Regions from separate parts of the Sanguibacteroides justesenii genome, predicted to be linked through region 1. Evidence: riboswitches for the same ligand, from Rfam matches in the RefSeq annotation. Region 1 holds a riboswitch; each other region holds the start of a gene.
The links. Region 1 has a riboswitch for cobalamin ahead of DMB45_RS05010 (TonB-dependent receptor). Riboswitches for the same ligand answer to the same signal wherever they lie in the genome.
Positions count from the first base shown of each region.

Region 2: another riboswitch for cobalamin. It lies ahead of DMB45_RS04495 (ribonucleoside triphosphate reductase); the one in region 1 lies ahead of DMB45_RS05010 (TonB-dependent receptor).
Region 3: another riboswitch for cobalamin. It lies ahead of DMB45_RS04545 (TonB-dependent receptor); the one in region 1 lies ahead of DMB45_RS05010 (TonB-dependent receptor).

Region 1 is NZ_QJPL01000002.1:470,913-480,879, forward strand. Features, by position in the region: gene cobM (precorrin-4 C(11)-methyltransferase) at 1-322, opposite strand, end outside; gene cbiE (precorrin-6y C5,15-methyltransferase (decarboxylating) subunit CbiE) at 327-1,511, opposite strand; gene cobJ (precorrin-3B C(17)-methyltransferase) at 1,565-2,974, opposite strand; gene DMB45_RS05000 (hypothetical protein) at 3,180-3,401, shown strand; gene DMB45_RS05005 (sirohydrochlorin cobaltochelatase) at 3,463-4,389, opposite strand; gene DMB45_RS05010 (TonB-dependent receptor) at 4,473-6,713, opposite strand; cobalamin riboswitch at 6,767-6,976, opposite strand; gene DMB45_RS05015 (cobyrinate a,c-diamide synthase) at 7,181-8,485, shown strand; gene DMB45_RS05020 (hypothetical protein) at 8,555-9,010, opposite strand; gene DMB45_RS05025 (hypothetical protein) at 9,346-9,967, opposite strand, start outside.
Region 2 is NZ_QJPL01000002.1:353,660-363,626, forward strand. Features, by position in the region: gene DMB45_RS04470 (AAA family ATPase) at 1-244, opposite strand, end outside; gene DMB45_RS04475 (DMT family protein) at 378-746, shown strand; gene DMB45_RS04480 (TrkH family potassium uptake protein) at 946-2,760, shown strand; gene DMB45_RS04485 (potassium channel family protein) at 2,789-3,457, shown strand; gene DMB45_RS04490 (anaerobic ribonucleoside-triphosphate reductase activating protein) at 3,437-4,072, opposite strand; gene DMB45_RS04495 (ribonucleoside triphosphate reductase) at 4,054-6,201, opposite strand; cobalamin riboswitch at 6,304-6,484, opposite strand; gene DMB45_RS04500 (cation diffusion facilitator family transporter) at 6,642-7,547, opposite strand; gene zupT (zinc transporter ZupT) at 7,558-8,361, opposite strand; gene DMB45_RS04510 (ABC transporter ATP-binding protein) at 8,548-9,570, opposite strand; gene DMB45_RS04515 (iron chelate uptake ABC transporter family permease subunit) at 9,572-9,967, opposite strand, start outside.
Region 3 is NZ_QJPL01000002.1:368,918-378,884, forward strand. Features, by position in the region: gene DMB45_RS04530 (hypothetical protein) at 1-564, opposite strand, end outside; gene DMB45_RS04535 (PKD-like domain-containing protein) at 573-2,255, opposite strand; gene DMB45_RS04540 (YncE family protein) at 2,269-3,438, opposite strand; gene DMB45_RS04545 (TonB-dependent receptor) at 3,467-5,431, opposite strand; cobalamin riboswitch at 5,610-5,812, opposite strand; gene DMB45_RS04550 (MarC family protein) at 6,017-6,610, opposite strand; gene DMB45_RS04555 (phosphoglycerate kinase) at 6,709-7,902, opposite strand; gene DMB45_RS04560 (nucleoside deaminase) at 8,082-8,519, shown strand; gene ruvB (Holliday junction branch migration DNA helicase RuvB) at 8,633-9,655, shown strand; gene DMB45_RS04570 (sensor histidine kinase) at 9,736-9,967, shown strand, end outside.

The DNA of each region.
Region 1 (9,967 bases):
ATTCGTTTGCACCTCCCACGTGTCCTGACAAAACCGGGATGACGTGTTTCCCTACGGCGTCTATGTTGATCACGGCAGGATCCTTGTATTTGGATTGGATACAGGGGGCTATGGTCCGAACACATATACCTAAAGCTCCTATGAACAGGAGAGCGTCGAAATCATGGAAATGAACTGCGGTAAATGCGGCGATGGAGTCGATAGGAGTGCATCCTTCTCGTTCTATCGATGAAAATATTTCGCTGTTTGGCATCTCCCGGCGGATGATCCGAGCCGTTTCGGCTCCCTGATCCGAGGCTATGATGATGGCTATCGAATTCATATGATTAACTGTTTTTTGTCGCTTGAATAATTTCTATCGGGTTATGTTGATCGACGGTTATACGGTGTCGTTTGGTGATCGTAAAGCCGCATTGTTCCGCCGTAACGGTAAATAATCGATTGCTCTCTTCCGAGACGGAATTGAATACGACAGGGCCTCCCGAAACGATCTTTTCGCTTAGGATATGTAAGATCTCCTTCATTTTTCCCCCGTGTCCGCCGATAAAAACGGCATCGGGATAAGGGATGCCTGTCAGGTCTGCCGTGGTAAAATCTTCTGCGATGGTATCGATTCCCGGGGTACCGAACTTTTGGCAGTTGGCGTACATCAGTTCTTCTCCTTCCGGTCGTTGTTCGAAAGCGGTAATATGAAGATGGGGAAATTGTAGTTTAGCTTCGATGGATACGGAACCGGTACAAAATCCGATATCCCATAAATGTTGCCGGGATCGGAGATCTAACATGCTTAAAGATAGTAAGCGAACCGGCATTTTCGTGATCATCTTGCTTCTTCCGTTCAGCAGATGGAAATCCTCTTCCGGGAGGCCGAAAGGTCGCTCTCGGGGATAAGTTTGTTCGAGGATAATGCAATTGGGGAATTGAAATTCTTGTTTGCAGACTTCCGGCAAGGAGAACCTCCGTATTCTTTCTTCTGTGTTTCCCAGTAATTCACCGACGGTCATTTGGTAGTTGTCGTATCCGAATTCAAGCATTCGTTGGGCAATGGCAGGGGGCGTTTTTTCACGGTCGGTCAGAATACCTATCTTTTTCCCTCCTTCAATCAATGTTTTGTCGAATTCATGCCATGGGCGCCCTGTAAGAGAGACCGTATGCATGTCGTGGTAAGGCAGAAGCAGGCGGTGTGACAGGGTTTGTAACGAATTGAAACAGGGGTGTAGTATGATCTTTGCCTGAGGCAATCGTTTCTGGATCGTAGTTGCAAACCCGAAAAAAAGAGGATCACCGGAAGCAAAAACAACGATTTCCCCCCATAAGGCGTATTGTCGGAATACGTTGTCCAAGGGAACGGTTATATCTATCCAAGTGTAATCGGGCGGAAGCAACTTCTTAACGAGTTCATGATGTCGTTTCCCTCCGGAAAAAACAGAATGACTACTGATGAGCGAACGGATATGCTTATTAAAATCCGGTTCTTTGTTGTCGTCCAATCCGATTACAATAAATTCCATAAGAATAAAATTAAAAATGAAATACACACGGAACGCAAATAGGGTATCTGAAATTATAAATCTCTTCCGGGACGTAATTGCGACGCATCGTCGAAGCAAAGGATAGCATTGACAATTGTAGCAGCAAGATTACTTCCTCCCTTACGTCCTTCTATGATAATCTTGGGTATACGGGTGAATGATTTAAGCATATGCTTGGATTCCCGTACATTGACGAATCCAACGGGTGCTCCGATAACTCCTGCGGGACGTGCTTTCCCTTTGCGGATTAACGAACAGAGTTCCATCAGGGCGGTGGGGGCGTTCCCGAAAACGTACAAAGCTTCAGGATGTTCTTCTGCTGCCAACCGGATTCCGGCTTGTGTCCTGGTGATATTCAGCTGGTTAGCCATTTCAGCGGTTCGTTCGTCATGCAAATAACATTTTACGGATACACCTAAACGTTCGAGAGCTCCTTTTCGGATACCCGATGCGGCCATCGTAACATCCGTAATGATTGTCCGGATCTTTCTCTCCTTGAAATCTTGGTACAATTTCTCCACGGCTAAGGGATCGGAGTAAAAGATATTTTCCATATCGAAATCGGCTGTGGTATGGATCGTGTGTAATAATGCCCATTTCCGATCCAAAGGTATATCCTTGTTCTTTAATTCCGAGGCTATGGTACGGAAACTTTGAATCATAATTTCTTGCCCTATTTTCATCTCGGTGTCGGATTCTTGATCCCGATAGTAGCCGCGGGGAGTGATGATGTGATTGTCCCACGCGTAGGATTGAGAATTACCGATAATTACGATGGTAAACATGTCGACCTCTTCCGGGTCGAAATCGGTAAGGGTAGTTATTTTTGTCTTTTGTTCCGTTCTGCCTGCTTGACGGACAAACCCGACCGGGTTTTCCGGTTGGCGATACTCTAAAAAGATCTCCTTTAAACGATGAAGTTGCCAGTAACGGCCTTCACTTTTCGGATTATATATGGCTGTGACGAAATCGGCAGCAGCAGCTGCTGCTATTCGTTTTTCGATTTTTTCCCAAGGGGTCATTAAATCGGAAAGGGAGATGATGCAGAAGTCGTGTCCGATCGGTGCACCCAAAAGAGCTGCTCCCTTTTGAAAGGCACTGATGCCGGGAAGAATCTCAATTTCGATGTCGCTGTTTAACTCTTTTTTCATTTCCAAAATAAGGGGAGCCATACCGTATATGCCGGCATCCCCCGAGCTGATCACACAAACTGTTTTCCCGTTTTGAGCTTGCCGGAAAGCTTCTGCTGCCCGATCTTGTTCTTTTTTCATTCCCGTGTCGACACATTTTGCGTGACTGCCGATAATTTCCTGAATGAATCCGAAGTAGTATTTATAGCCGATAACAACGTCTGAATCGGCTATGGCTGTCCGTACGGCAGGCGTAATATCTTCTTCGCTTCCCGGACCGATACCCGCTACGTATATTTTTCCGTTATTCATATTTGAATTGTTTAACCGGAACAAAGTTACTTTTTTTATTTCACTTTCATAGAATCCATAAGGTTCTTCAAATCGATAAAGTTTTAAAAGCCCATGGGGTATAAATGATTTCTGATTGAGTTTTGCTCTTGCCTTCTTTACAATCGTCAATCTTTTTTAATCATTCGATCGATAAGTTGCTTAATTCCAGCATCTTTTTAATCTTTTGATCTCTTCGGGATACCCCTCGGGGGACCGGGACGTTCCCGACGGTCGTGTAGACGGTTTCCGTTCCCTGGTCTCCGGGACTCGCTTCGCTCGGACATTCCGTCGTCCGGACATTCCGGAAACCGCACGCAACACTCGCCGTTCCTTGTTTATGTTCCCTCGTTTTATCCTTCCCTCTCCTCCGTTCATTGTAAATTTAAGATTGGCTGCTGCTTTTTAATTTACAATCTACAATTTACAATCGTCAATCTTTTCAATCCTTCTATCTCTTAATTCTTCCATCACTCGATATCGTCCGATATTTCGTATTTCTTTTTCTTGGTTACGATATCTTCTTTTTTGTGGGTAGCCGCGTAACGTGCATGTTGGATGAAAATATCCTGAATGCGGGAATGTTCACCTAATCCTTTCAGAAAGAGAGAAACACGATATCCGTTTTTTTCCAATTTTTCTTTCCACTCTTTGGCGATATCGTTTTTAGCGTGATCTCCGGCTACGAACATAAAGGGGATAAGGGTAACTTCTTTACTTCCGGATGATTTAAGGCCGGACAGTACATTTTCAAAGGTCGGATAGCCTTCTATGGTTCCGATATGGTAATTTTTATGTCCTTCTGCTTTCATCATGTAATCAAGCATACCGTAAGAGGCGTTTCCCGGATGATAGGTTCCGTGGCAGACAAATACGCATTCTCCTTTCGTTTTTCCTTTTAATTCTGCGGCGATTGCTTTTATGGCTTTGAGGTAGTCTTCCGGTGAGTAGAGTAACGGGTTTCCGATACGGATATCTTTGAATTTGGATTGTAGTTGAGCCGCATCCCGACGTAATGATTCCATTTCGACACCCTCGATAATGTTCGTCGACTGTATGATGATATGAGTATAGCCTTCTGTTGCCAATTTGTTTAACGCCTCTGTCGGGTTTGGTTTCCGAACACCTTTTTCTTTTAGACGGCGTATAATCATACGGGAGGTATAAGCTTCTCGGACTTCGATAGTCTGAAACTCTTTTTTCATTTTTTGATTAATGGCATCGATGGTCAAGGCCCGGGTATCGTCATGGGTTGTCCCGAAATGTACGACGAGAAGAGCGATTTTATCGTTGGGCCCTACTGTTTTAAAGATGTCGGATTCTTTAAAACCTTCTCCGTGTCCGAAGAGAGTTATGTGGAAAAGTAGTAATAAGATGACAAATAGTATGTTTTTCATGACAAGAAAGGGATAATCCCCGGGATGTTCGAAAATTCTAAAAAAGGGTAGATGTGTTTTTCAAACATCTCCGGGGAGATGGGTTATTTGGTGAAACGAATAATCAAACTGGCAAACAAGGTCCTGCCCGGATTGAGCGTGGCGTAATTCACCCCGTTCGGACGATCGTCCGTCCAGTCAAAAATATTGTCTATTCCGGCATTCACCTCAAAGAAGAAGTTTCCTACCGGGGCAAAAGTGTGGGTGGTTGCCAGATTCCATAATTGATATTTCGGGGCGCTCTTGTCCGTATAGATGGGTTTCCCCGTCGTTTTATCCTTTGTTTCGGAATAGATGTATTTTTGTCCTTGTATTCTTCCGTTTACATTTACGTTCAGTCTGTATTTGTTCCATTCGTGCATCCATCCGGCACGGAAGGTGGCCGCGTGTCTTACGGCCTCGTTCAACCGGTGTCCGGTTTTTCGGTCTTTGGCATAAACACAATTATAGGCTCCACCTGCGGAGAAACCGTATCCGAGATAACTGTTAACGGAAATATCGAACCCTTGAGCACGCGCTTTATCTAAATTGCGATACATTTTCCTCGTTTTGATTCCGTTTTCCTTGTCCTCTTCCGTTAATTCCAACTCGTAACTGTCAATGATATCCTTAATGTCATTGATATATCCGTTTACCGAGATATTCAGAAATCTTCCGACATATTCGACGTTCAAACTGTAATAGTTTGATTTTTCCGGTTTTAAATCCGGATTTCCGATGGTAATGGATCCCCGGTTCTCGTAATCATAATAGAGTTCCTGTAAGGTCGGTGCTTTGAAACCGGCGGAATAGGCAGCCCTGAAATTGAATTTTTTCAAAGAGTACATCAAGGCTAATTTAGGGGTAAACCTGTTTTTGAAATTTTCATGGTAAACGTAACGGAATCCGGGAAGGATCTGAAGTTTGTCCCATAGACGTATTTCGTCCTGTGCATAAATGGCGAGTGTATATACCTCTTTAGGTTCATCCAAGCTGCCGGGATTTTTCATGTAGTCGTCCACGTATTCGGCACCCACGGTGAATTTGTTAAAATCACCGACCCGGAATACGCTTCTCAGATTGGCATTATAGTACTTTTGACGTTTGGTCAGTTCCTCGTCGCCAACCCGGAAGGTCGTGTCGTTTTTGACCACCTGTGCCACGGTATAAAGCTTGTTATACTCGTAGTTGTCCATGTATAAATCTAAAGCAATATAGGCTTTGTTATCAAACAGGTATTTTCCTCCTACACCGCAATTGTAATCCATATAGGTCAAATCGTACGTGTAGCCTCCGTCGCTTTTCTTGTGTTGGACGGGACGGTTCACCTCCCGGTCAAAATAGCTTCCTTGGGCATAAAGCGATAGCCTCTGGTTCGGCTCGTAAGTGAAACGTTGGCTTACGATATTGGAAAAAAAGGAGTTGACGGATTCTTTCCTGGTAGGAACGACCGTATCTGCGCTTGTTTCGTAGGGACTTAATTTCCACCCGTCCGATTGGCGTCTTTGGTAAGAGGTTGAGGAGGTAAATTTACCGAAGTTCAGGTCTAAACTGGCGTTTTGGACGAAACTGGATTTTCCCCCGAACCGGGTTTTGGATTGGATGCTGATAGGTTCTTTGGGTTGCTCGGTAATGACATTGATAACTCCGGCAATGGCTTCCGAACCATAGAGGGAAGAGGCTGCTCCTTTCAGTATTTCGATTCGTTTTACCCGGCTCATATCAATACGCGACAAGTCCGTATTGCCGGAAACATCTCCCGCCATTTTTTTCCCGTCCACTAAAATTAGAATATGTTTGTTCTCCAGCCCGTTCATCGTGAAATAAGAGCCCATGACGGTCGGACGGATGTTGAAAGAGGGATTTAATAATAATAAGGCGTCCTCGAAGGAGGTGACTCCGGCTTTTCTTATTTCTGTTCCGCTTAAAACTTCCACGGGTACGGGAGAGTCTTTTAGTCTGCGGTGAGTTCCCGTACCGGTGACAACGACCTGATTCAAGTTTACGGGCGTCCGGGATAGTTTGAAAACGATCTCTTCTGTGCTACTGTTTACTTTTATGTCTTCCGTTTCATAACCGGAAAAACTGGCTCTGAGGATGTATGTCCCCTCTGCGATGTTTTTCAGGGTAAACTCACCTTTGTTATCCGTTGCGATACCTATATTCGTGCCGATCAATCTCACGTTAGCTCCCGCGAGAGCTTTTTGGGTTTTGGCATCGACGACTTTTCCTTTTAGGGTGATGCCGGCGAGTGAAACACTGACAACCGATAACAGCAAAGCTGTTAACACAACAAACTTTTTCATTACAATGATTAATTTTAGCTGTTTATAATTCTATTCCTGACCCCGGGAATAGTTATTACCTATATGTCTCGGCAGGTCTCCTGACTACGCCTAAGAACGATACCTTCCCGTCCGCAATCGGACAGTGGTGTAAGAATCTGTTCTTTGATCCTTCTTTTAAAGGACCGGGCATCACAGTAGCGGGCACTGTTCCGGATTCCAACCGGCTTCCCTCTTGTGTGTTAGCAGATATGCAACACAACACCAAAGACAGTGCAAATGTATTACTTTTTGATTTGAAATAAAAAAATACTTGAAAAAAATGACAAGTTAAATCGGAGCATAAAAAAGAGCTATATCCGGTCGAAAGGAAAATAACCTGTAGCACCCGTCCCTATGTGCTGTTCTATCTCAAAATTTTTTAATCACTCAATCTTTTTATCCGCAATCATGAATTATCATTATATTTGTCCTTCAATTCGGATCAAATGCGGAAATCACAGTTTTTAATCGGAGCGGCTTCTTCTGGAAGCGGGAAAACTACCTTTACGATCGGTTTGTTGCGGGCTTTGAAGGATCGAGGCTTGGACGTACAGCCCTTTAAATGCGGACCGGATTATATCGATACGAAGTATCACGCCATTGCCTCGGGGGAAGAATCGGTGAATTTGGATGTTTTTATGGCTGCTGAAAAGCGTGTACGGGAGGTATATGCCCGTTATGGCGAACATTCGGACGTATGCGTGACCGAAGGGGTAATGGGCCTATTCGACGGTTATGACGGCATGAACGGGAGTAGTGCGGAAATTGCCGCTTTGTTGAATATTCCCGTGATATTGTTGTTGAATGCCCGGTCGACGGCTTATTCCGTAGCCCCTGTCCTGTACGGTTTCAAACATTTTTATCCGAAGTTGCAGGTTGCGGGGGTCGTTTTTAATTTTGTCAGTTCCGCTATGCATTACTCTTATTTGCAACAAGCGTGCGAGGATGTCGGTATGGAAGCTTTGGGATACCTCCCGAAACAGGAAGATTTTGAGGTGCCTTCCCGGCATTTGGGGTTAACTCTTGATGAAACTTTCGATTTTGATGCATTTGCCGGCCGGGTGGCGAAGGTTATCACACGGACGGTAGATGTGGATCGTTTATTGGAGTTGACCCGAAGGGCTTTTGAACCGGTTGCTGTTAGTGAGAGGAGAGTAACCGAAAGATTGAGGATCGCTGTTGCCATGGATGAGGCCTTTAACTTTGTTTACCGTGAAAATATGGAGGTATTGAAACGAATGGGTGAAGTTACTTTTTTCAGTCCTTTGCGGGACCGGGAGCTGCCGTTATCGGATTTTGTCTATCTACCCGGCGGATATCCCGAGTACTATTTGCCCGAATTATCTGCCAACGGGGAAATGTTGGCTTCGATTCGGGATTATGGGGAGAGTGGAGGAAAAGTCTTTGCCGAATGCGGGGGAATGATGTATCTTTGTGATTCTATTTCGGGTATGGACGGAAAGGTATACCCTATGGCAGGCCTTTTGAAACATAGGGCGACCATGGAGAAGATGGGTTTGAAATTGGGATATCGGCGGATAGAGATCGACGGTATGGTATTCCGGGGACATGAATTCCACTATTCCCGGGTAGTGTCCGGAGATCGGTTTATCCCTACGGTTGGAAAAACATATAGTGCTAAAGGGCGGGAAACGGACACGCCGATTTATCATTATAAACACGTGTTGGCTTCCTATATCCATTTTTATTGGGATGAGGAAACATTTCAGTCCTTGTATTCGATTATTTGATTTTTGAAAAAGGATTATATTTTTTATTTTAATACGATGAATAGGAGAGGCATCCTTTCTTAAAAGGGACTATAACTTCTTTTCTCTAATCGTTCTTTTTTTTCCATCGAGGATGAGTTCGATGCTTTTTAATGACTTTATGGAAGAGGTATAATTTTCTATTTTACCGTTTGTGAGCTTGTATTCGACAATCAATTGAAATTCTCCTTTTCTCGGGATATAATATTTCCGGAAAATACTTATGACATCGTAGTATTCTTCATAAATGAACGTATTCCATTCCGAGGCCGTTTTTTCTTGGATATATATCCGGATAATCTCTTTTTTTTGTTTGTCCGTTTGGGAAAACCGGATGCAGAACGGAAGAGGTGAGTTTTCTTCCGAACGGATGGAATCTTTTAACGGGTGAACGCTATCGATTCGGGTTATACGGTCATAGGATATTTGCTGGGCAGAGGCAGGAGGTACGAATCCCCAATATAGGATGCCGAATAAGAGGCTTTTTAGAATTGGGCTTGTTTTCATAAGATAGGATATTGTAGGATCGTTATTCTCGCTATTCCAAATAAAAAAAGTATGATTAGACGCTATATCTTATAATAAAATGCTTTAAAGGTAGAAAAGTATTATCGTCTTTTAAGAATAAATATAAAAAAACGAACAAGGGATTAACTTATTGGCCTGCGATTGGGGGATATGTAACGGTTAATTCACCGATCGGTAGTTAATCTTTTCCTGTAATTACAGGATACGAGCACCCGTACATGAAAAATAAGTAGATATAAAAATGATTAAGAGATTAGATTGAGGTAATCACCTAATCTCTTAATCATAACATTACCGGAGTTTCAATGATCCGTTTACTTTTCCTTTACCCATTTAACGGCATCGGCAATCACGAGCTGAATAAATGAATAACGATATTTCTCTGATGTAAAAGGATGATCTACTCCCCTGTCGTCCAACACAACACGGGATTCTCCGGCCGGCAGGTTAAACTTGCCCAGCGATACCCAGGCTTCTTCCGGTAAGAGGTAGAGGTTTGACAAATCGAAATTTCCTTCTTGAACTTCTAAGATTATTTCCTCTTTTCCTTGGGGAGTGTAGACGGTATAGTAATTTTTCATCCCCGGGAAGTCGGTCGTATATATATCTCTTCTTGATGTCGTATAATGAGGCCGATAGATAAATATTTCGTATTTTCCGGCTTCCGGAAGGTTGGCAGTCCATTCGGCTTTGAATTGGCCGGTACCGACTTCTTTTACAAATGCGCTACGGATACGATTGCCGTACATTCCTTTTTCTAATATAGGATTCCAAGCGTTAGCTTTAAGGTTTTGCGGGTTGACGTATTCCTGATCGCTCTCGTTTCTGAACAGATCGGCTAATCGTTTTCGGTTGTTTGCCGAATCGATCAACTGGAAATTCTCGTCCTCGTTGTCGACGACGATCTCTCCCGGGGGATAGAATTCATTTCTATCG
Region 2 (9,967 bases), 120 kb from region 1:
GCGTCGTTTGGCGATTGTAGAGAATGGCAATGTCGTCGATGATGATTTCCGCCTCGATATTGTAATTTCTCAGCCTCTTCACGTCTGCGGATAGTAATGCGTCCATTACGTTGAAAAAGGTAGTTTTCCCGCTACCGTTGATTCCGGTCAGAATGTTAACATCCGGATTGAGGTTTTCCCATCGGAAATTGTATTTCCCCCAGACATTCCGTATCTCGATTTTTTGAATTTTATTGGCTTTCATGACAAATGGCGATTAAAAATGAACTTTGCTCCCAATCATTATCAACAAAGGTAATAAAATTTATATTTTTGTGCTGCTTTGAGGGAGATTATCGTCTATATGTCGAGAATATAAATGTGTTAACAAGAAGAAAATGAAAGGGGTTTATACGATCGGATTACTTTTGGTGTCTAATATGTTTATGACTTTTGCCTGGTACGGACACTTGAAATTGCAAGAGACAAAAATAATTAGTCATTGGCCGCTTATCGGCGTAATCCTCTTTTCATGGGCGATTGCTTTTTTCGAGTATTGTGCTCAGGTTCCAGCCAACCGGATCGGTTTTGAAGGGAATGGCGGTCCTTTTTCGTTGATGCAGTTAAAGGTTATTCAAGAGGTAATCACATTGGCGATATTTATCCTTTTTTCTATGCTATTCTTCAAAGGTGTTACCTTTCAATGGAATCATTTGGCGGCCTGTATCTGTCTCGTTTTGGCCGTCTATTTCGTGTTTATGAAATAAATCACGGTATACGGGAAGGGTCTAAGGGGCCGGGCGCCGTTCTATCTATCGGGTTTTCGGCCTTGCCTGTTCAAACATGAAAAACTACTTGGTCAAATCGAAACAAATGGTTACATTTGGAAGCAGGGATCGAATTTCGCAGAAAAGAATGAAACTAAAGAGATTTTAATAACGTTTATTCTTGCTGAAAATAGGAGTTATGTTTTCAACGGAAATACAATATCAATTTAGAAAATTTTACCGGATAACAAAAACGATTTTGGAGGGAGCGGGGCGTGTCGTGTTGTTTATGGCTTCATTTGTGGCTATCTTTTTAGTCGTTTATAAATTCGGTTTTAAGGGAGCTTCGGCGTATCAGGAGGAGATTTATAGCATGTATAAGGGGATAACCAATCTCTTTTTTATTTTTCTTACCATCCGGTTCCTCCTTAATTTTAAATTGTTGCGGGAAGAAAAAGGCTTCTGGTTAGAGGTCTTTTTTTTGATTGTTTTACTTGGTTTGATTATTGCCGAATACCGGTTTTCGATCCCTGAGGTGATAACGCGGAATCCGGTACTGTATCGGTTGAATCGAATCGTAACCTATACGGTCGTTTTGATTCTGAGCACGATCTATCTTTCAAAAGAGTTCTTTGTCGTGCTCAAAAGTAATGTCCGTCCCGAAATGATGTTCGTTATCAGTTTTCTGATGTTGATTTTGATCGGGACCTTCTTGTTGAAACTACCCACGGCTACTTACGAGAAAATCAGTTTTATCGATGCCCTTTTTACGGCGACAAGTGCGGTGTGCGTAACGGGATTGACGGTACTTGATACGGCAAAAGTTTTTACCCCGACAGGGGATGTGATCCTTTTATTGTTGATTCAGTTAGGCGGGATCGGGGTGATGACGTTTACCAGTTTCTTCGCCATGTCCTTTTTGGGGAAAACGACGTTCCGGGATCAGTTAGCTCTTAAAAACTTGTTGAACGAATCTTCCCTGAATAATATTTTCAGAACCTTGTTTTACACGGTAACGACAACCTTACTGATAGAGGCTGTCGGGGTGTATATAGTCTATCTGCAAATTCAGGATGTGGAAGGAATTCAGGATAAGTTTTTCTTTTCCCTTTTCCATGCCGTTTCGGCATTTTGTAACGCTGGTTTTTCTACTTTGCCCGGAAATTTGTATGATCCTTTGGTTCGAAATGTTTATGGATTACAAGTTTGGTTAGGTCTTCTGATCGTTTTCGGCGGCCTGGGATTTCCTATATTGTTTAATTACGGAAGTTATTTTAAATATAAGATACGGTGTTTTTTAGTGTATTTGTTTCATGGAAAACGAAAAGTTGAGTATAGGGCTCATATCGTGAGCACCACTACTCGGATCGTGTTGCCGACAACCTTGGTCTTATTGGTGTTGGGAATGGTGTTCTTTTTGTTTTTTGAAGATGGTAATACCCTGGAAGGTCTATCCTGGCAAGGAAAGTTGGCTACCTCGTTTATGGCTTCCGTGACGACTCGAACGGCAGGATTTAATAATGTGGATATGGCTGCGTTACATCAGGCTACGATTTTTCTATTTATCTTATTGATGTGGATCGGAGCCTCTCCGATGTCTACGGGCGGGGGAATAAAAACGACTACCTTCGTTATCGCTTTAAAGAATGTTATCGCTATTCTCCGGGGAGAAGATAGGGTGGAGATCGGTAAGAGACAATTAACCCGTTTAAATGTGAATCGGGCTCAGGCGATTATCTTTTTGTCTTTGGCGTGGACGGCTTTGGCCGTTATGCTGCTTTCGATACTGGAACCTCAGGGGAGGTTCGTTCAAATCGTATTTGAAGTTTTTTCTGCTTTGGGAACGGTAGGGCTTTCGTTGAATTTTACCCCGGCTATGAGTGATGCGGGAAAAATAATCATTAGTCTCACGATGTTCGTGGGGCGGGTAGGATTGATCACGTTGTTATCGGGTGTTGTCAAGCAGCGGCAGGAGAAGTTGTACAGGTATGCGGACGATACGGTGATATTATAAGTATGAATGAAGTTAATGTTTGAATGATATGAAGTGCATTGTTATCGGTTTAGGACATTTTGGACTGGCTTTGTCACAGCGTTTGACGGCTTTGGGACATGAGGTGATCGGAGTTGACAACGATTTGAATAAAATCAATCAGTACAAGGACAGCATTACGACGACCATTGCCTTGGACGTCCGGAGCGAACAGGCTTTGGGATCTCTACCTTTGAAAGATGTGGATATCGTGTTTGTGGTCATCGGTAAGGATTTCGGTACCTCTTTGTACGTACTTGCCCTGTTGAAACAATTTGCAGTCAAGCGTATCGTTGCCAGAGCCATGTCGGAGGTTCACAAAACGATTATGGAGACGATGGGTATTACGGAGATTATCAATCCGGAGTGGGAATATGCCGATTTTTTTGCCCTGAAGGTAGAGTTGGCAACGACCATCGATTCTTACGTGGTCGATACCGATCACGTGATTATCGAATGGGAAGTTCCTGCCGGATTCGTCGGTCGTAAATTAGGCGATGTGGATTTCGAGCGGGAGTTCGGTTTGAAATTGATAACCCTGAAACGTTTGCAGGAAAAAGAGGATAAGCCTACGGTTCTTCCCGAGCTGCCAAGTGATCTGATACTTGAAAGAAGAGATATTCTGGTGCTTTTTGGATTGCACAAGAACTTCCGGAAGTTAGGAATTCAATTGCAATAAGTAATTTTTTAAGATATCCCCATTCCGGAACTCCTGTAAAAGAAAAGGATCTTTTTCGAACTCCTTTTTTACATTTTCCAGTTCCTTTTCCGTTTGTAAACCCGGAATAACGGTTGTCCGAAAAAGATACTCTATACCTGAAGCCCGAATGATACGAATAGACTCTTTTATTTTGTCCAGCAATTCGGAACTTATATTGGGGCTTATTTTCCGGTAGGCAGTTAGGTTTAACGCGGATTTTATGTCCATGGCAATTGCGTCGATCCGTTTCCCGGCAATAAGTTCTCGGAGAAGGTCGGGATTGCTCCCGTTCGTGTCCAATTTTATGTCGAACCCTAACTTTTTTATTTTTTGGACAAAAAGAATAAGGTCAGGTTGAAGGGTTGGTTCGCCTCCGGAGATAACAACTCCGTCCAACCATTGTCGGCGTTTGGACAGAAACGAAAATAGTTCCGCTTCCGTCCATTTTTGATTATTCGTAAAAAGTTCCGGTAGGACAAGGGAGGGATTGTGACAATAACCGCACCGGAAATTGCATCCCTGGGTAAATATAACGGCGGTCACTCTCCCTTCCCAATCGATCAGGCTCTGTTTAATCAATCCTCCGATTCGCATATCGCAATTTCTTCCGTGATACTGTTGTCAAAATGTTTCCGGTCGTCAAACTCGGCCCGTTTTCCGTTGTTCCATTGACTCACTGGACGCATGTAGCCGACGATCCTGCTGTATACTTCCGACTTCGCTCCGCATTGGGGGCAGGTAAAATGTTCTCCGGCTATGTAACCGTGGGAGGGACATATGCTGAAGGAAGGCGAGAGCGTGATATAGGGTAACCGGAATGCGGAAGTTACTTTCCGTATCATGTTTTTAGCGGCTTGGGCGGAAGTCCGGTGTTCCCCGGTAAAAACGTGGAAGACGGTTCCTCCGGTATAAAGGGTTTGAAGCTGATCCTGTTGTTCGAGTGCTTCGTACAGGTCTTCCGTAAAATGTACCGGTAAATGGGTGGAATTCGTGTAATAAGGTTGTGCTCCTTTTTCGAATTCTTTCCGGTTGGCCACGATAATGTCCGGATATGCGGCCGTGTCCAGTAAAGCAAAACGATAGGAGGTACTTTCTGCCGGAGTGGCTTCCAAATTATAGATGTTGCCGGTCTCCTCCTGAAATTCGGTTAAAATGTCCCGCATGAAAAGCATTGTTTTTTGAGCGAATTCTATTCCGTCCGAATGGGTGATAGGTACTCCTAAGAAGTTGAGGCAGCATTCGTTCATTCCGTTTATCCCGATGGTAGAGAAATGGTTTTTCCAGAAACAGTCGTAACGTTCGTGTACGTGTCTGAGGTAGTATTTGGAGTAGGGATAAAGTCCTTTTTCGGTATAACGTTCAATGACTTTTCGTTTGATCTCCAGGCTATCTTTAGCGATTTCCATCAAATAACGTAGACGTTGATAAAAGTTTTCTTCCGATACGGATTCATAACCTAAACGGGGCAGATTGATAGTAACGACACCCACGGACCCGGTAAGCGGGTTGGCAGCAAACAGTCCTCCTCCCCGTTTCATCAATTCCCGTTTATCCAAGCGTAAACGGCAGCACATGCTGCGGACATCGTCCGGTTTCATATCGGAATTCACGAAATTGGAAAAATAGGGAATCCCGTATTTGGCCGTCATCTCCCATATCCCTTCGTATTCGGGATTGTTCCAATCAAAATCCGGAGTGATATTGTAGGTCGGGATAGGGAAGGAGAAGAGACTGCCGGAAGCATCACCTTCGTACATTACTTCGGCAAATGCTTTATTCAGTAAAGTGACCTCCGCTTGGAAGTCGCCGTATACTTCTTCCTTGATTTCTCCGCCGTGAACAATCGGTTCGTTTTTTAAGAAATCCGGAACAGTTAGGTCCATGGTAATGTTGGTAAAAGGGGTTTGGAAGCCGACTCGTGTCGGTACGTTTAAGTTAAACAGAAACTCCTGTAAGCATTGTTTTATCTGTTTGTAATCCAATTGATCGTAGCGGATATAAGGGGCCAGGAAGGTATCGAAATTGGAGAAGGCCTGAGCCCCGGCGGCTTCTCCCTGCATGGTATAGAAAAAGTTGACAATTTGTCCTAAAGCTGTCCGGAAATGTTTGGCCGGTTTACTTTGGGCTTTTCCCTCAACTCCCCTGAAACCGACTGTTAGTAAGTCTTTCAGATCCCATCCGACACAATACACGCTTAAAAATCCGAGATCGTGAATATGAAGGGCCCCGCTTTTGTGAGCTTCGGATATTCTCTCCGGATAGAGATTGTTTAACCAGTAATTGGACGTGATCTGGGTGGAGATATGTTGGTTTAACCCTTGTAGAGAATAGGACGAATTGGCACTCTCTTTTACTTTCCAGTCGCTTAAAGTCAGGTAATCGTCCATCACTTCGATATTGGTAAGCAATACCTTGGAATTCCGGATCTGTTCATGTTGTTTCCGGTAAAGCAGATAAATTTTCAATAAATTGAAATCTCCGTGTTGCAAGAGTACCTGTTCAACCGTGTCCTGTACGATCTCCACGTGGGGAATGACTCCTTCCGGGGTGTCGGTTTTTAGAATTTCAATCACCTTGTTGCAGAGTTCGCGTGCTGTTTTACGATGAGGGTTTCCCGTTGCTCGCGTAGCTTTAAAAATCGCTTGTTCGATTTTTTCCGCTTTAAAATCGCAAATCTCCCCGTTGCGTTTTACAATTTTTGAAAAAGAGCTGTTTTCGTTCATTCTTAAAGGTTTTAGTAATGAATAAATAAATTTACTATAACCTTGGGTAAAATGAGAATAGTCCGATAGGCAAGCCTTCTCCTCGCTTTTCACCCGAAAGTTACGGATATATCGCAATCGGCAGGTCTTCTGACTCGCTATTTTCGACCTCCTTCCCATCGGTTACCCGACAGTGGATCTTTTGATCGAAAAACAAAAAAAGCTTACAGCTACGGGTATAGTCCCGGATTTTCACCGGATTCCCTATTAATCACAAACGTGAACCGAATGCATGACGAAAGTAAATAAAAATAAGATAGGATATATCGTAATTTTTGTTTTTAACAATAATTCTAAGTGAGATATATTGTTAATAAACTTATATTAAGTTGTTTGTGTGTATGAATAGGAAAATTTTGTATGATATTTATTTAATAAAGTTTTCATTTTTGGGAAACATTTTAGTCTGAATATTCTTTTTGGCAATCCTTGCAATGAGATCCCGGTGCTTCAAATTCCAACGTGGCATGAATAATGCCGATATGCTCCAATTCATGTTTCAAATCGCATTTTACGGTTTCCATTTGGGACATGTCATCGATGACGACGTGTACGGTAAGAGCGGTTTCGGTCGTGCTTAAAGCCCAGATATGCAAATGATGAAATCCTTTTACCCCGCGGGCAGAGGCAATGGTTTTTTCGACCTGTCTGTAATCGGTTCCGGCGGGAACCCCGTCTAAGGACAAGCGAATACTGTCTCGCAGCAATCCCCAAGTGGAATAAACGATGATGACGGCAATTCCGATCCCGATAAGCGGATCGATGATATTCCATCCCGTGTTGGCGATAATCAATCCGGAGACCAAAACACCGATGGAGACCAAGGCATCTGCTGCCATATGTAGATAAGCTCCTTTTACGTTCAGGTCCTTTTCTTTATCTTTCATAAACAGCCAGGCCGTGATCCCGTTGATGACTACTCCGACTCCGGCAACCCAGGCGACGGCGTCTCCGTCGACCGGCTGAGGATGGAATAGTTTGTTGATGCTTTCTCCCAAGATGAAGCCTACGGCAATCAACAGGATGACGGCATTTAAAAGGGAGGCTAAGACCGTGCTTTTTTTGTAGCCGTACGTGTATTTGGTATTGGCTTGTACGCGGGAAAGCCGGAAAGCCAGCATGGCCAATACAAGACTGAAGACATCGCTTAAGTTGTGTCCCGCATCCGAGAGTAATCCCAAAGAATTAAACCAGAATCCCGCAACGAATTCAACGACCACGAAAGCCGTGTTTAACGTGATCCCTATGATAAAAGCTTTATTTAGACTGGTGATTCTATGGTGGTGATGTTCGTGCGTATGTTCCATATCTTTTTGGTTATGCCAATAAAATTAAACTTAAAGCCATGATTCCCATTCCGGAGATAAGTCCGTAGATGGAGATGTGGTGTTCTCCGTATTCCCGGGCGGCAGGAAGTAATTCATCTATGGAAATAAAGACCATGATACCTGCGACGGCTGCGAAGATACATCCCATCAGGACGGGCGACATAAAGGGCATGAGTACTAAATAAGCCAGAAGAGCACCGGTCGGTTCCGCCAGGCCGGACAGAAGGGAATAACGAAATGCCTTTTTACGATCTCCGGTTGCATGGTAAATAGGAACAGAAACGGCAATACCTTCCGGGATATTGTGGATGGCGATAGCGACGGCTATTGCAATTCCTAAAGTCGGGCTTTCCACTGCAGCCGTGAAAGTAGCGATACCTTCCGGGAAGTTATGGATGCCGATGGCCAGGGCCGTCATCAGTCCCATGCGCATCAATTTTGTATCCTTGGGGGGAGGGGTATCCATACTTTCTACGGAACGAACTTCGTGAGGATTTTCAAAGGAAGGTACCAGACGATCGATGATACCGATCAATGACATTCCCGCGAAGAAGCAGAGGACCGTCATGGTCATACCGTATTTTGAACCTAACTCGGCCGTAAGGGAAGTTTCCGCCTGTTGGAAGATTTCCACGAAAGAGACGTATATCATTACTCCCGCGGAGAGTCCCAGCGAAAAGGAGAGAAAACGTTTGTTCGTGTGATGGGTGAAAAAAGCGATCAGGCTACCGATACCGGTTGCCAATCCTGCAAGTAAAGTCAATAATAACGGAATAAATAAACTTTCTTTCATGAATTCGATATTATCCGGGTTATACCCGATGTTTTCCGGAGATTTCGTTTGGTTTATTTTACAAAGATAGATTTTTTACGGGTATGAAAAAGCCTCGGTAAAGAAAATGAAAATTCATTTTTTGGGACATGGGATGGACGTTTTCGGAGTGCTGCAGAGGACCATCGTTTCTCGGGAAGGTTTAAGTTAGGGTAGGGATTTTAAAAGATCGGTCAATTCTTCGAACGAGTGTACGGGGATTTTTTCTCCCCCGGAGGGAAGAAAACTCATCTCCCGGGCCGTTTTTAGTTTTAATATCGGGTAAAGAGTGGAAGGGTAGGGATAGAAAAGGCATATGTAATGGTTTCTGTTTAAAACGTTGATCGCCCAATGTTTTAAGGTTTCGTCTTCCGCCTCGACGATGATATGGCGATCTCCCCGTATGGGCGGATAATAGTTTCCCTGGGTAAGGTCGAATTTTATTTTTTCCCGGTCGAATAGCGTATCCATGCTGTTATCGAAAATCAGGTCTTCCGTTACCCCGCAACGTAATCCTTCCGTTTTCGATAGCAACCATAGCCGATCCGCCAGAATAAGGGCTTGTTCTATATCATGGGTGGATAACAGAATCGTTTTTTGTTGTCGGTAAGCAAGGGTATGCAGGAGTTGCATGATCTCTATTCGGCTCGTTACGTCTAAAAAAGCGGTGGGTTCATCTAAAAGAATTACCGGACATTCCTGGACCAATGCTTTGGCTATCATCGTTTTTTGTCGTTCTCCGTCGGATAGTTCGGCAACGTAATTATTGAATTTGTTTTCTATCCCCACGGAACTCATAGCCTCTTCGATGATTTTGTGGTCACGTGCATGGAGTCGTCCGAAAAATCCGGTATGCGGTTGACGTCCTAAAGAGATTAATTCATAGACGGTCAATCCTCCGGCCTGTGTCCGGTCCGTGAGTACTACCCCTATTTTTCGGGAACGCTCTTTTTCCGAATAGTCGGATAAAGGTTTCCCTTCGAGTTGCACTTCTCCCGTTAATGGGGGTTGGAATGATGCGAGTGTACGTAAAAGCGTGGATTTACCGGCCCCGTTGGGTCCCAACAGACAAACTAATTCTCCTCTATGGAGTTCGAAAGAGAGGTGTTGCTGGATTGGATTCGTCTCTTTCCGGCCTTTCCTGTATCCGATGGTCAGGTCCCGCGACCGTACGATGGGATTATTTTGCATATTAGTTGAAGTATTGGATCTTGCGTTGTTTAATGATGACGTAAATGATCACGGGGGCTCCCAATACCGGCGTTACGGCATTTAACGGGATGATGCCCGATTCCCCCGGTAATACGCATATCAGATTACATAATAGGGCAATGGCCCCTCCCAGCAGCATGGTGTTCGGAAGGAGAGAATTATGGTTCGAGGTGCCCAACAGGAGTCGTGCGACATGAGGAACAGCTAAGCCGATAAAAGCGATAGGACCGCAAAAGGCCGTTGTGACTGCTGTTAATAGCCCGGTAGCGATCAGTAGCATATGACGGATACGGCGGATGTTTATACCTAAGTTCTCGGCATATCGAGTGCCTAACAGAAGGGCATTCAGGGGTTTTGTCAATGATAAGGAGAGGAG
Region 3 (9,967 bases), 100 kb from region 1:
TCCTAACAGATCTTTTCCGGTATACCGGTCATTGACGATCAAATCGTATCGTATCTCCCGAAGGTTATGTAACGGAACTAAAGAGGTGATCGAGTCTTCGCCGGAAGTCGATGCAATGATCAGATTTCCGTTGATTGCCGTGATTCCGTTTGTTTCGAATGCATTTACCTCCTCTTGTGTCGTGAGTTGTATGCTTCCTTCCAGTACGGATTGTTCTTTTTTTACCAGATAGTAATAGACTCTTTGTTCTCCGTTCGAAGCATTGACTTTAAAAAGCATTTGTTCGTCCCATTTGTCGATCTCTTCCGGGGAGGGTGTAATACGTGCCCGTTCGCTCAAAGTCAGTTCTGCTTTGGCTCCTTCCAGTGAAAGAGCCGCGGGGGCTGTGATGATGATACTGTCGTTGATCAATTCTGCCTTTAAAGAGGTACTGCCCTGTGTCAAAATAAAAGAGGTGATGTAATTATCCATTCCGTTAAAGGGATCGTCCTTGTCGTTACATCCCGTGATTCCGAGTACGGCAAAGAGCATGAAAATCGACCCTGTTATATTCCATTTTTTCATATTCATGATCATTTATTCTTTAAGTGATAATCGTAGGCTGCACAACACTCGGTGGAAAGTTCTCCGATGTTTTCCGCTTTGGAACTTATTCCGGTTTGTACCATGACAAAATCGATGTATTTTAGTTTTATAGGGGTTCCGTCGCGTTGAACGGCATTACCGATGTCGAAACAATCCTTATTTGTTCCGTAGTTATCCACGTATCCCCATTCGTAATCCCGATTATACCAGATTCCTCCGACATTCTCGGTAAGGGGAGCCAGTTTGGTACCATATAGGGTATAGCTGTTCCCTTGGATAAACATCGGAAAATAATAGTCCTGGGAGTGGTAGCTATTGATATCCACACTTCCGGTTTTTCCCTCATTGTCGACCCAAATCACGTTGGTGCGAGTTTCCTTGGGCTTGTAGTAGGTAATGGCGTATTGACGGGTAGTCTGTTCCGGGATAGCACTTCCTTTCAATTCGTACCATGTATCGTTCGGCAATCCGTCTCCGTTTTCATCCTGCATGACCCATACGATAGCCGGTTCGGAATTACCGGAAAAAGCATTTCCATTAATTTCTAAATCATATTCGCCTTCTTTGTTCTCCACGCTATGGTCGAAGCCCATGACGATGTATCCCCCGTAAGCCCCGAGGAAGGTGTAACTCTCGTTGGTAAGTATGGAACGGGCATCGTTTAAAGCTTGGGTGAAAGTAGAACCGATCTGGTATGAATTGAATTGATTCGGTGCGGGGATATATTCGAAAATGTCGGTTATCTTTGCGGAACTTGAGGCGGTGATCGTCCGACGATGGGTCTCTTCCGGTTCCGTACAGGTAATATCGGCTTCTGCAAATACTGTTTTTCCCCCCTCTTTTACAGATACTTTAAGGCGATAGGTTTTCTGTTGCGTAGGTTCAAAAGTGAAAAATACCGATTTTTCGTTTTGTACGGTTCCGTCCACGCTCCATTCATAAACGGCGTTGGGGGAAATACCGAATGTGGTCGGAGATAAAACTAATTTTCTCCCTTGAGGAACTGTAAATTTGGGAATCCGGTTATCCGTGGGAATCCGGTAACGGCCGTCGCTAAAGATCAATTGTGCTTCTATGACGGATAAGACCATCACTTTATTGATGTAAACGGCCTCTCCGTCTTCATTTTTTACGGTCAAAGCCAATTGGTATTCTCCTGCTTCGGGTTGATTGAAGATGAGTACGCTGTCCGTACCGGATACTTTTCCGTCTACTCGCCAGAGATAACTGGCACCTTCACTGTTCTCTACCGCGGGAGCTATCGGATAATCGATCCCGGCAAACGGGGCAAGGGAACCGTTGATGGAGACCACGGGAAGGGCTTTCTCAACGACGGAGATTTTTACCTGTTTTTCTATACTTCCGTTATCCGCATCCAATCGAAAGTTAACAAAGCTCTCGCCGATTTGCTTGCCGAAGAACAGGAATGTCGTATCGGTGGAGACGATCTCACCGTTTATCTTCCAGGAATAGACAGGATTTACGGCATCTTTTATTTTTGCTTTTAACGTGATCTCTTTACCGATTTTGACTTTATATTCTCCACTTCCGTTATTGAAAGTCACGTCAGGAGAACCGATATGTACCTTATCGTCGTCGGAACAGGATTGAAGGGTTCCGAGGAAAAGGCCCCATAACAAGATGATAAGTAAGAATTTGTTTTTTTTCATAATGAGCGATTTTTTATTTTAAATCTTTCAATGGTTTTGTGGTAAAAACAAGGTGTGCCGGAATATCTCCTGTGGTCACTTCCCATTTTTTCTTTCCGTCCGGGGTGAAACAATAAAGAGTGCCCGGGGTGACATAGCCTTTGGCATCAGAAATGTATATCTCTCTGGTTCTCGGATCTACGGCCAAAGAGTAGGGGACCTCTATCGATAGTTCCGTTCCGTCCTTGATAAAGTTTCTGGTTACGATACGTTTTGTTTTGGTATTGTATATGGCGTAGGTGACCGTGTTCTTTTCGGTGATTTTGCTGTATTCCGTGCTGTAGGCGTAAAGCGAATCCCCGCAAAGGTATAGCTCGCTTGCCGGGAAATTCAGAACGTCGGTGACGATGTCTTTTCTCGGATCGATGACATAGGTGTTGGAGTGTATGTTTTTATAGTCTCCCCGGGAGGTAACATAGATATTGGCATTCCGGTCGATTTTCATCCGGTGGAGGTTGATGGCTACCGGAATTTTTTTAATCTCTTTAAAACTGTTCAGGTCGATGACCGATACCGTATTGTCGTAGTTGGGAACGCGATACCCTCCGGAGTTGGCTGCGTATAGTTTATTTCCGGCAATAACCATCTCTTCCGGTTGATACCCCACGGAACAGGAGTCGAGTATTTGCAGGGTAGCCGTATCCACTTTGGCTACATACCCTAACCGGGCGTTGGGATCTATTTCTATTTTTCCGGCATAAGAGCTGACATAAGCGTATCCTTTGTCGAATACGATGTATCGGCAATTCGGAATAGAAATTGTTCCGATATGCTTGGCCGTATTGACATCCATGACTTCCACCAGATTGGAGGCATTGATAACTGCGTATAATTTGTTTCCGTAAATTTGAATGTCGTTTCCTACGTCTCCGAGTTCTTTGACAACCGAAGGATTTCTTTCCGGAAAGATATTTTTATGGTATTTTCCGGTCGTGTAGTCGAAGTAGTCCAAAGTGGCTTTATTGCTGCCCATATTTCCTTCGTTCAACAGAAAGAATCCCTTAATGGGACCGGAGACCGAATCGCTCGGCGCTACTTGGGTGATAACCGAAGAGATGATCTCTTCATCATCGTTCCGGCAGGAAGAGAATATAAAGCTTCCTACCAGAAAGAGTATACCTACATGAATTTTTAGTTTGATCATACTTTAAAAGATTAAAGGTTTATTTGTATCAGATTTCTATATTGATCGTAAACTTTACGTTGGTACCCGGCATGGGATAACACTCCACGACCTCGTATTGTTGATTCAGCAGGTTATTGATTTCTGCCGTCAATCGGATTTTTGCCTTCTTCCACAGAAATGTCTTGGAAGCCGAAAGGTCGTTTGTATACCACTCTTTGGCTTTGTTTTCAGGAATATTGGCGCTCGATTCGTAACGTTTTCCGGTATAGATGAAGCTGTAGTTCAAATCCCAGCTTTTATAACTGCCGTTCAGGATTGCGGATCCGCCATGCCAGGGAATATAGGGGATCTGATCTCCGTAAAAAGGACTTCCCGGTTTACTGAAATCCTGAGCCTTCTGGTAGGTATAGTTTATTCGGGTATCGAGCAACCAATGACGTTTGAAATTCCAATGCGATTGTAAGGCAACATCCACTCCTCGAATTTCGACCTCTCCCAAATTGATCATTGTCCAGCGAAATTGGTTGGAGGTCGGAATGGCGATGATTTTATCGGTTACTTCGTTATAGTAGCCGTCGACTTGAATTTCTAAACTTTTTAGTGCCGAAGAGGTAAACTGGCGGGCATAGGTGATACCGAAATCGTATTGGATCGTGTATTCCGGAGCCAGATTTTTGTTCCCGATAAAGGTATAATACAGATCATTCAGGGTGGGCATCCTGAATATTCGTTTGTAAAATGCCCTGAAATTCAAATCTTTTTCCTCCCAGGGTTGCCAGGAAAGGACAATGGTGGGGGTATACTTTTGTTTACTGTCTGCAGCTGCATTTGTAACGCGAGTTTTATCATTGACGAAGGTACCCAGTAGACTTGCCTGTATGTTCAAACGCTGGAAATTAATAGCCGTAGCCAGTGCGATTAAGCCCGTGTAACGGGTAGGATAGACAAAATCGACGAGGTCTGCATTCAATTTATTCCATTGGAAATCGGCAGATAAATTTAGATTCCATCCGGGAAGAACGTTGAACAGGTTGGCGGAAGAAAGATATACCTCTTGTTGGCGATAGTGGTTGTTTACATACATCGTAGAAGCGTCCAAGCGGGGATCGGAAAGATAATGCAGGTAATCGTAAGCGTATTTGCCGTTGATAAGCATGCTGTAACGGTTGAAGTACTTTTTAAAGGAGCCTTGTAGAAAAAAATTGGAATCCCATTGTCGATCCTGATTTTTAAATTTCCCGGGCTCTTCACGTACCGAGGCTCCGGGATATCCTCTTTCCGAATGATAGAAATAAGTTTTTGCTTTCCATTCTCCCTCTTTGAGCTTGCCGAAAAGACCGTATTCTGCTCGAATGGCGTATACATCCCCGTTCTTACGTATTTCAGTGGTATCGTAACCGTTTTTCTTCCGGTAACTGAATTTGTATTTTCCGTTGGTATACATGTATTCTGCGCTTAATGAACCGTCGATATTTTTACCGAGTCGGTTTTCCAGCAGAAAGGAGGGATTGGCCAACCCGAAGGAACCGGTCTTAAAGGTAAATTTGGCATTGTATTTTTTCTCCGGATTGAATCGGGGGATCCTGGAGACCATATAAATGGATCCGGCTGAACCGAAGTCTTTGGCCGATTGGAAAATGGCGCTTCGTTGTCCGTTGTATAATGAAATGGACTCCATATTGTCCAACGAAAAACGTCCTAAATCGATAATTCCGTTTTGGGCATTTCCCAACTCGATCCCGTCATAGAAAACTCCGACGTGTTGAGTACCCATACTCCGGATATTAACGGTTTTCAACCCTCCGATTCCCCCGTAATCTTTAATTTGTACTCCGGAAAAATAGCGTAAAGCATCAGCGACAGAGTGGACGCTTAATTTTTGTAAAGTAGCTCCGGATAAAATTTGGACGGGAATGATCTCTTTTTGTATCTGCTTGGCGGAAACAACGGCTTCCTTTATATGATACATTTTAGTTGTGTCCTGCTGTTGGGCATAAATTCCCGGTGTCATCAACAACCATAAATTCAGAGCTATAAGATGCGAATAATTCATTTTTAGCTGTCATTAAAGTAATAAACAGCCTTCTGGAGAATATCCTGCGGTACAAATAACGAAGTTACTCTTTTGTCGTAAAGAATAAATCGGATAATGTTCACGTTTATATCCAAGCTCTACTCCCAGAAAGCTTCAGATTATAACGATATTGGCAGGTCTTCTGACTTACTCCGTTTTCAAACGCCCTTCCCATTTCGTGTCGAAACAGTGGATGTGAGTATTGTTCGAAAATTTCGGTGGAGCTTACAGCAGCGGGTCTGTTCAGGATTCTCACCTGATTCCCTTTTCACCACCTTCCGTAAAACGAAAGGTGACACCAAAATCGATTGTTTAATCGGGTGCAAAATTAGATAGTATTTAGTAATAAACAAATAAAATGTGCAATTAAAAATTCGATTTCGAAAATACAGGAATATTGCCTGTCTGAATAAAGGCTGTTACAATGATGGATAGGTATGGTAGAATAATGTACTTACAGTCGATTCACTGAAAGATGGGAGCATTATCGGACAATCGTCCGGGGAAGATAACAATGGTTAATCAGGAAAAGGAGTTAAGTAGGCTTGTCAAGTTGGTCGTGAATAATTTGACGGCCATAGCCAATAATATGATACCGAAAAATTTACGTAATACGTACACTCCTCCTTTTCCGATCAAACGTTCCACCAAAGAGACGTTTTTTAATACGATATAAACTACTGCCATGTTTAAAATAATGGCTATGATGATGTTAACGACATGACATTCCGCACGGAGAGATAAGGTCGTCGTGAGAGCTCCAGCTCCCGCAACCAAAGGAAAGACCACGGGAACGATGGTTGCGGAACCTCCCGGACCATTATTGCGGAAAACCTCGATATTAAAAGTCATTTCGATCGCTAATACAAAAAGTACCAAAGCTCCGGCTATGGCGAAGGAAGAGATATCGATATTGAATAGTTTTAATAGGGCGTCGCCGGCAAAGAGAAACGTGATAAAAATAGCTAAAGAAATTCCGGTTGCTTTTTCCGCATTGACCTTATTCCCGCTACTATTTAGATTCATGATTATAGGAGCGGAACCGGTGATATCGATCACGGCAAACAATACCATAAAGGCCGTAAAAATCTCTTTAATACTAAAATTTAATTCCATGTCGCAAAAATATAAAAAAGCAACATATTAAAAAAGAACAAAAGGTATTGTCTGTAGAATAAATAAGACAATACCTTTTTGTATATGTGCTTCCTGTATTATTCTTCCCGGATAGCCGTGATTCCGGGGAGCTTTTTGCCCTCGATATATTCGAGCAATGCACCACCTCCCGTAGAGACGTAGCTGACTTTGTCGGCTAAACCGAATTGGTTGATGGCTGCGACCGAGTCTCCTCCGCCGATAAGCGAGAAGGCCCCTTTTTCGGTTGCTTTCACGATGGCTTCGGCGATGGCTTTTGTTCCTTCGGCAAATTTGGGGATCTCAAACACGCCTACGGGACCGTTCCAAAGAATGGTTTTTGAATTTTCGATGATTTTTGCAAATTCCTTTCGGGTTTCCGGGCCGATGTCCAAACCTTCCCAGCCGTCCGGGATATTCATGGGGTCTACAATTTGAGTGTGGGCGTCCTGACTGAAAGCGTCGGCGGCTAATGTTTGGTTGGAAAGCACTAAATTAACCCCCTTTTCTTTGGCGATTTTTAGGATATCGAGGGCTAAATCCAGTTTATCTTCTTCGCAAATCGAATTTCCGATATGACCACCCAATGCTTTTTTAAAAGTATAAGTCATACCACCGCCCAAAATCAGGTTATCCACCTTGTCCATCAGATTCATGATGATATCGATTTTAGAGGATACTTTCGAACCTCCCATGATGGCTGTAAAAGGACGGGTCGGATTGTGCATTACTTTATCCACGCTTTCTAATTCTCCTTTCATGACATAACCGAAAAGTTTGTCGTTCGGGAAAAATTCGGCGATCACGGCAGTAGAGGCATGGGCCCGGTGGGCGGTTCCGAAGGCGTCGTTGATCCATACGTCTCCTAAAGAGGCCAGTTCTTTGGCAAATTGTTTGTCCCCTTTTTCTTCCTCTTTGTGGAAACGAAGGTTTTCCAATAGAAGTACTTCTCCCGGTTTTAAATCGGCTGCCATCTTTTGGGCTTGTTCTCCGACACAATCTTCCGCGAATTTAACAGGGGTATGCAATAACTCCTCTAAGTGCTTTTGAATGTGTTTCAAAGAAAACTTATCCTCCGGTCCGTTTTTCGGACGTCCCAAATGAGACATGAGAATAACAGAACCTCCTTTTTCCAATACTTTTTTTATCGTTGGAATGGCAGCCCGCATGCGGGTATCATCTGTAATTTCGAATTTGTCATTCATAGGTACGTTAAAGTCGACTCGAATTAACGCCCTTTTGTTTTTAAAATTGTAATTGTCAATCGTCTGCATATTATTTATGTTTAGATATATTCTTACGTAATTGTCATGATAAAGGTATGTATAAAATGAATTTAAACAAAGAAAAAAAGTGAAAAGGCTATCGGGGAGTCGGTTTGTCGGGAAATGAGAGAGAAAATTTGTAGGTCTCGAAAAAAATGCAGACTTTAGCTATTCATACGATACATCAGATGGATAAACATGAATTTTTTATGAAAAAGGCTTTGGAAGAAGCCTATATTGCTCAGTCGGAAGGGGAGATCCCCGTGGGAGCGATTGTTGTTTGCAAGGATAAAATTATTGCCAGGGCCCATAATCAAACCGAGAGATTGAATGATGTGACGGCTCATGCGGAAATGTTGGCGATTACATCGGCAACCGCTTCGTTAGGAGGAAAATATTTAAATGACTGTACGCTTTACGTGACGATGGAACCATGTACTATGTGCGGGGGGGCTTTAGCGTGGGCTCAGTTGGGAGAGTTAGTGTATGGAGCATCGGACCCGCACCGGGGATACGCAAGGCTGACTCCCCCTATACTTCACCCGAAGACCAAAGTGGTAGCCGGAGTGTTGGGCGAAGCATGCGCCGATTTACTGAAGGCATTTTTTGTTCGTAAACGTGATTAATTCTTTCCCGCATTGTATATGCGATGGAGTTTTTATACATTTGAGACTCGAAAAAGAAAACGACGAATCCTTTTAGGCTGGGATTCGGTTTTGAAACAGGTAAAAAAAAATAGATGGCTGGATTTGATATAAGAAGCGGGAATGTTCCTGAAAGTGAGAAAGAGTTGGAGAAGGCGTTACGCCCCTTGACCTTTCGTGATTTCCAGGGACAAAAAAAGATTGTGGATAATTTAGAGATTTTTGTACAGGCGGCCAAAATGAGAGACGAGTCGTTGGATCATGTCTTATTACATGGGCCTCCCGGGTTGGGAAAGACAACTTTATCTGCCATTATTGCCAATGAGTTGGGAGTAGGAATAAAGATTACCTCCGGACCGGTGCTGGATAAGCCGGGCGATTTAGCCGGCTTACTGACTAATTTGGAAACGAACGATGTCCTTTTTATTGACGAGATTCATCGGTTGAGCCCTATCGTGGAAGAGTATCTCTATTCGGCCATGGAGGATTTTAAAATCGATATTATGATCGATAAAGGACCGGCTGCCCGTTCCGTACAAATACAATTGAATCCTTTTACCTTGATAGGAGCCACTACCCGTAGCGGTTTACTGACGGCCCCTTTGCGTGCTCGCTTTGGTATTAACAGTCATTTGGAATATTACGACCTGGATATTTTGACGGGAATTATCGAACGTTCCGCTTCTATCCTGAACGTGAAGATAACAAGCCAGGCTTCGAAAGAGATTGCTTCGAGAAGCCGAGGGACACCCCGTATCGCGAATGCCCTGTTGAGGAGAGTACGCGATTTTGCGATGGTAAAAGGAAATGGTGTTATCGATCATGAGATCACTCAATATGCTCTTGAAGCTTTGAATATCGATAAATTCGGTTTGGATGAGATGGATAATAAAATTCTGCTGACCATTATCGATAAGTTTAAGGGAGGTCCTGTCGGATTGACAACCATAGCTACTGCCGTAAGTGAAGACCCCGGCACGTTAGAAGAGGTCTATGAACCTTTTCTGATTAAAGAGGGGTTTCTGAAAAGAACTCCCCGGGGACGCGAAGTGACGGATCTGGCCTATAAACACCTAAAAAAGGACCAGGTAAAGAATGATCAACCTACGCTTTTTTAGACAATTAGCCATGCAAACGTTATATGGTTAAATTGTGTTAATAGTAGGAAATGTTAAAATTGAATTGTTAAATTTGTGGTATGAGAAAACAACAGATTATCATATTGGGTGTTGTGTTTGGTCTCTCGTTATTTGGATTAATTCTGCTTCAGACAAGCTATTTTCAGACCGCCTTTGAAGTAAAAAAAGAGCAGTTTGATTATACCGTCAATAAAGTGATGGATGAGGTTGTTGATTATATCCGGGGAAAAGTGAAGATGAATCGCATTGCAGAGGGGAACAATCTGTTGAAAAGTTCAGAGGATGGTGTAG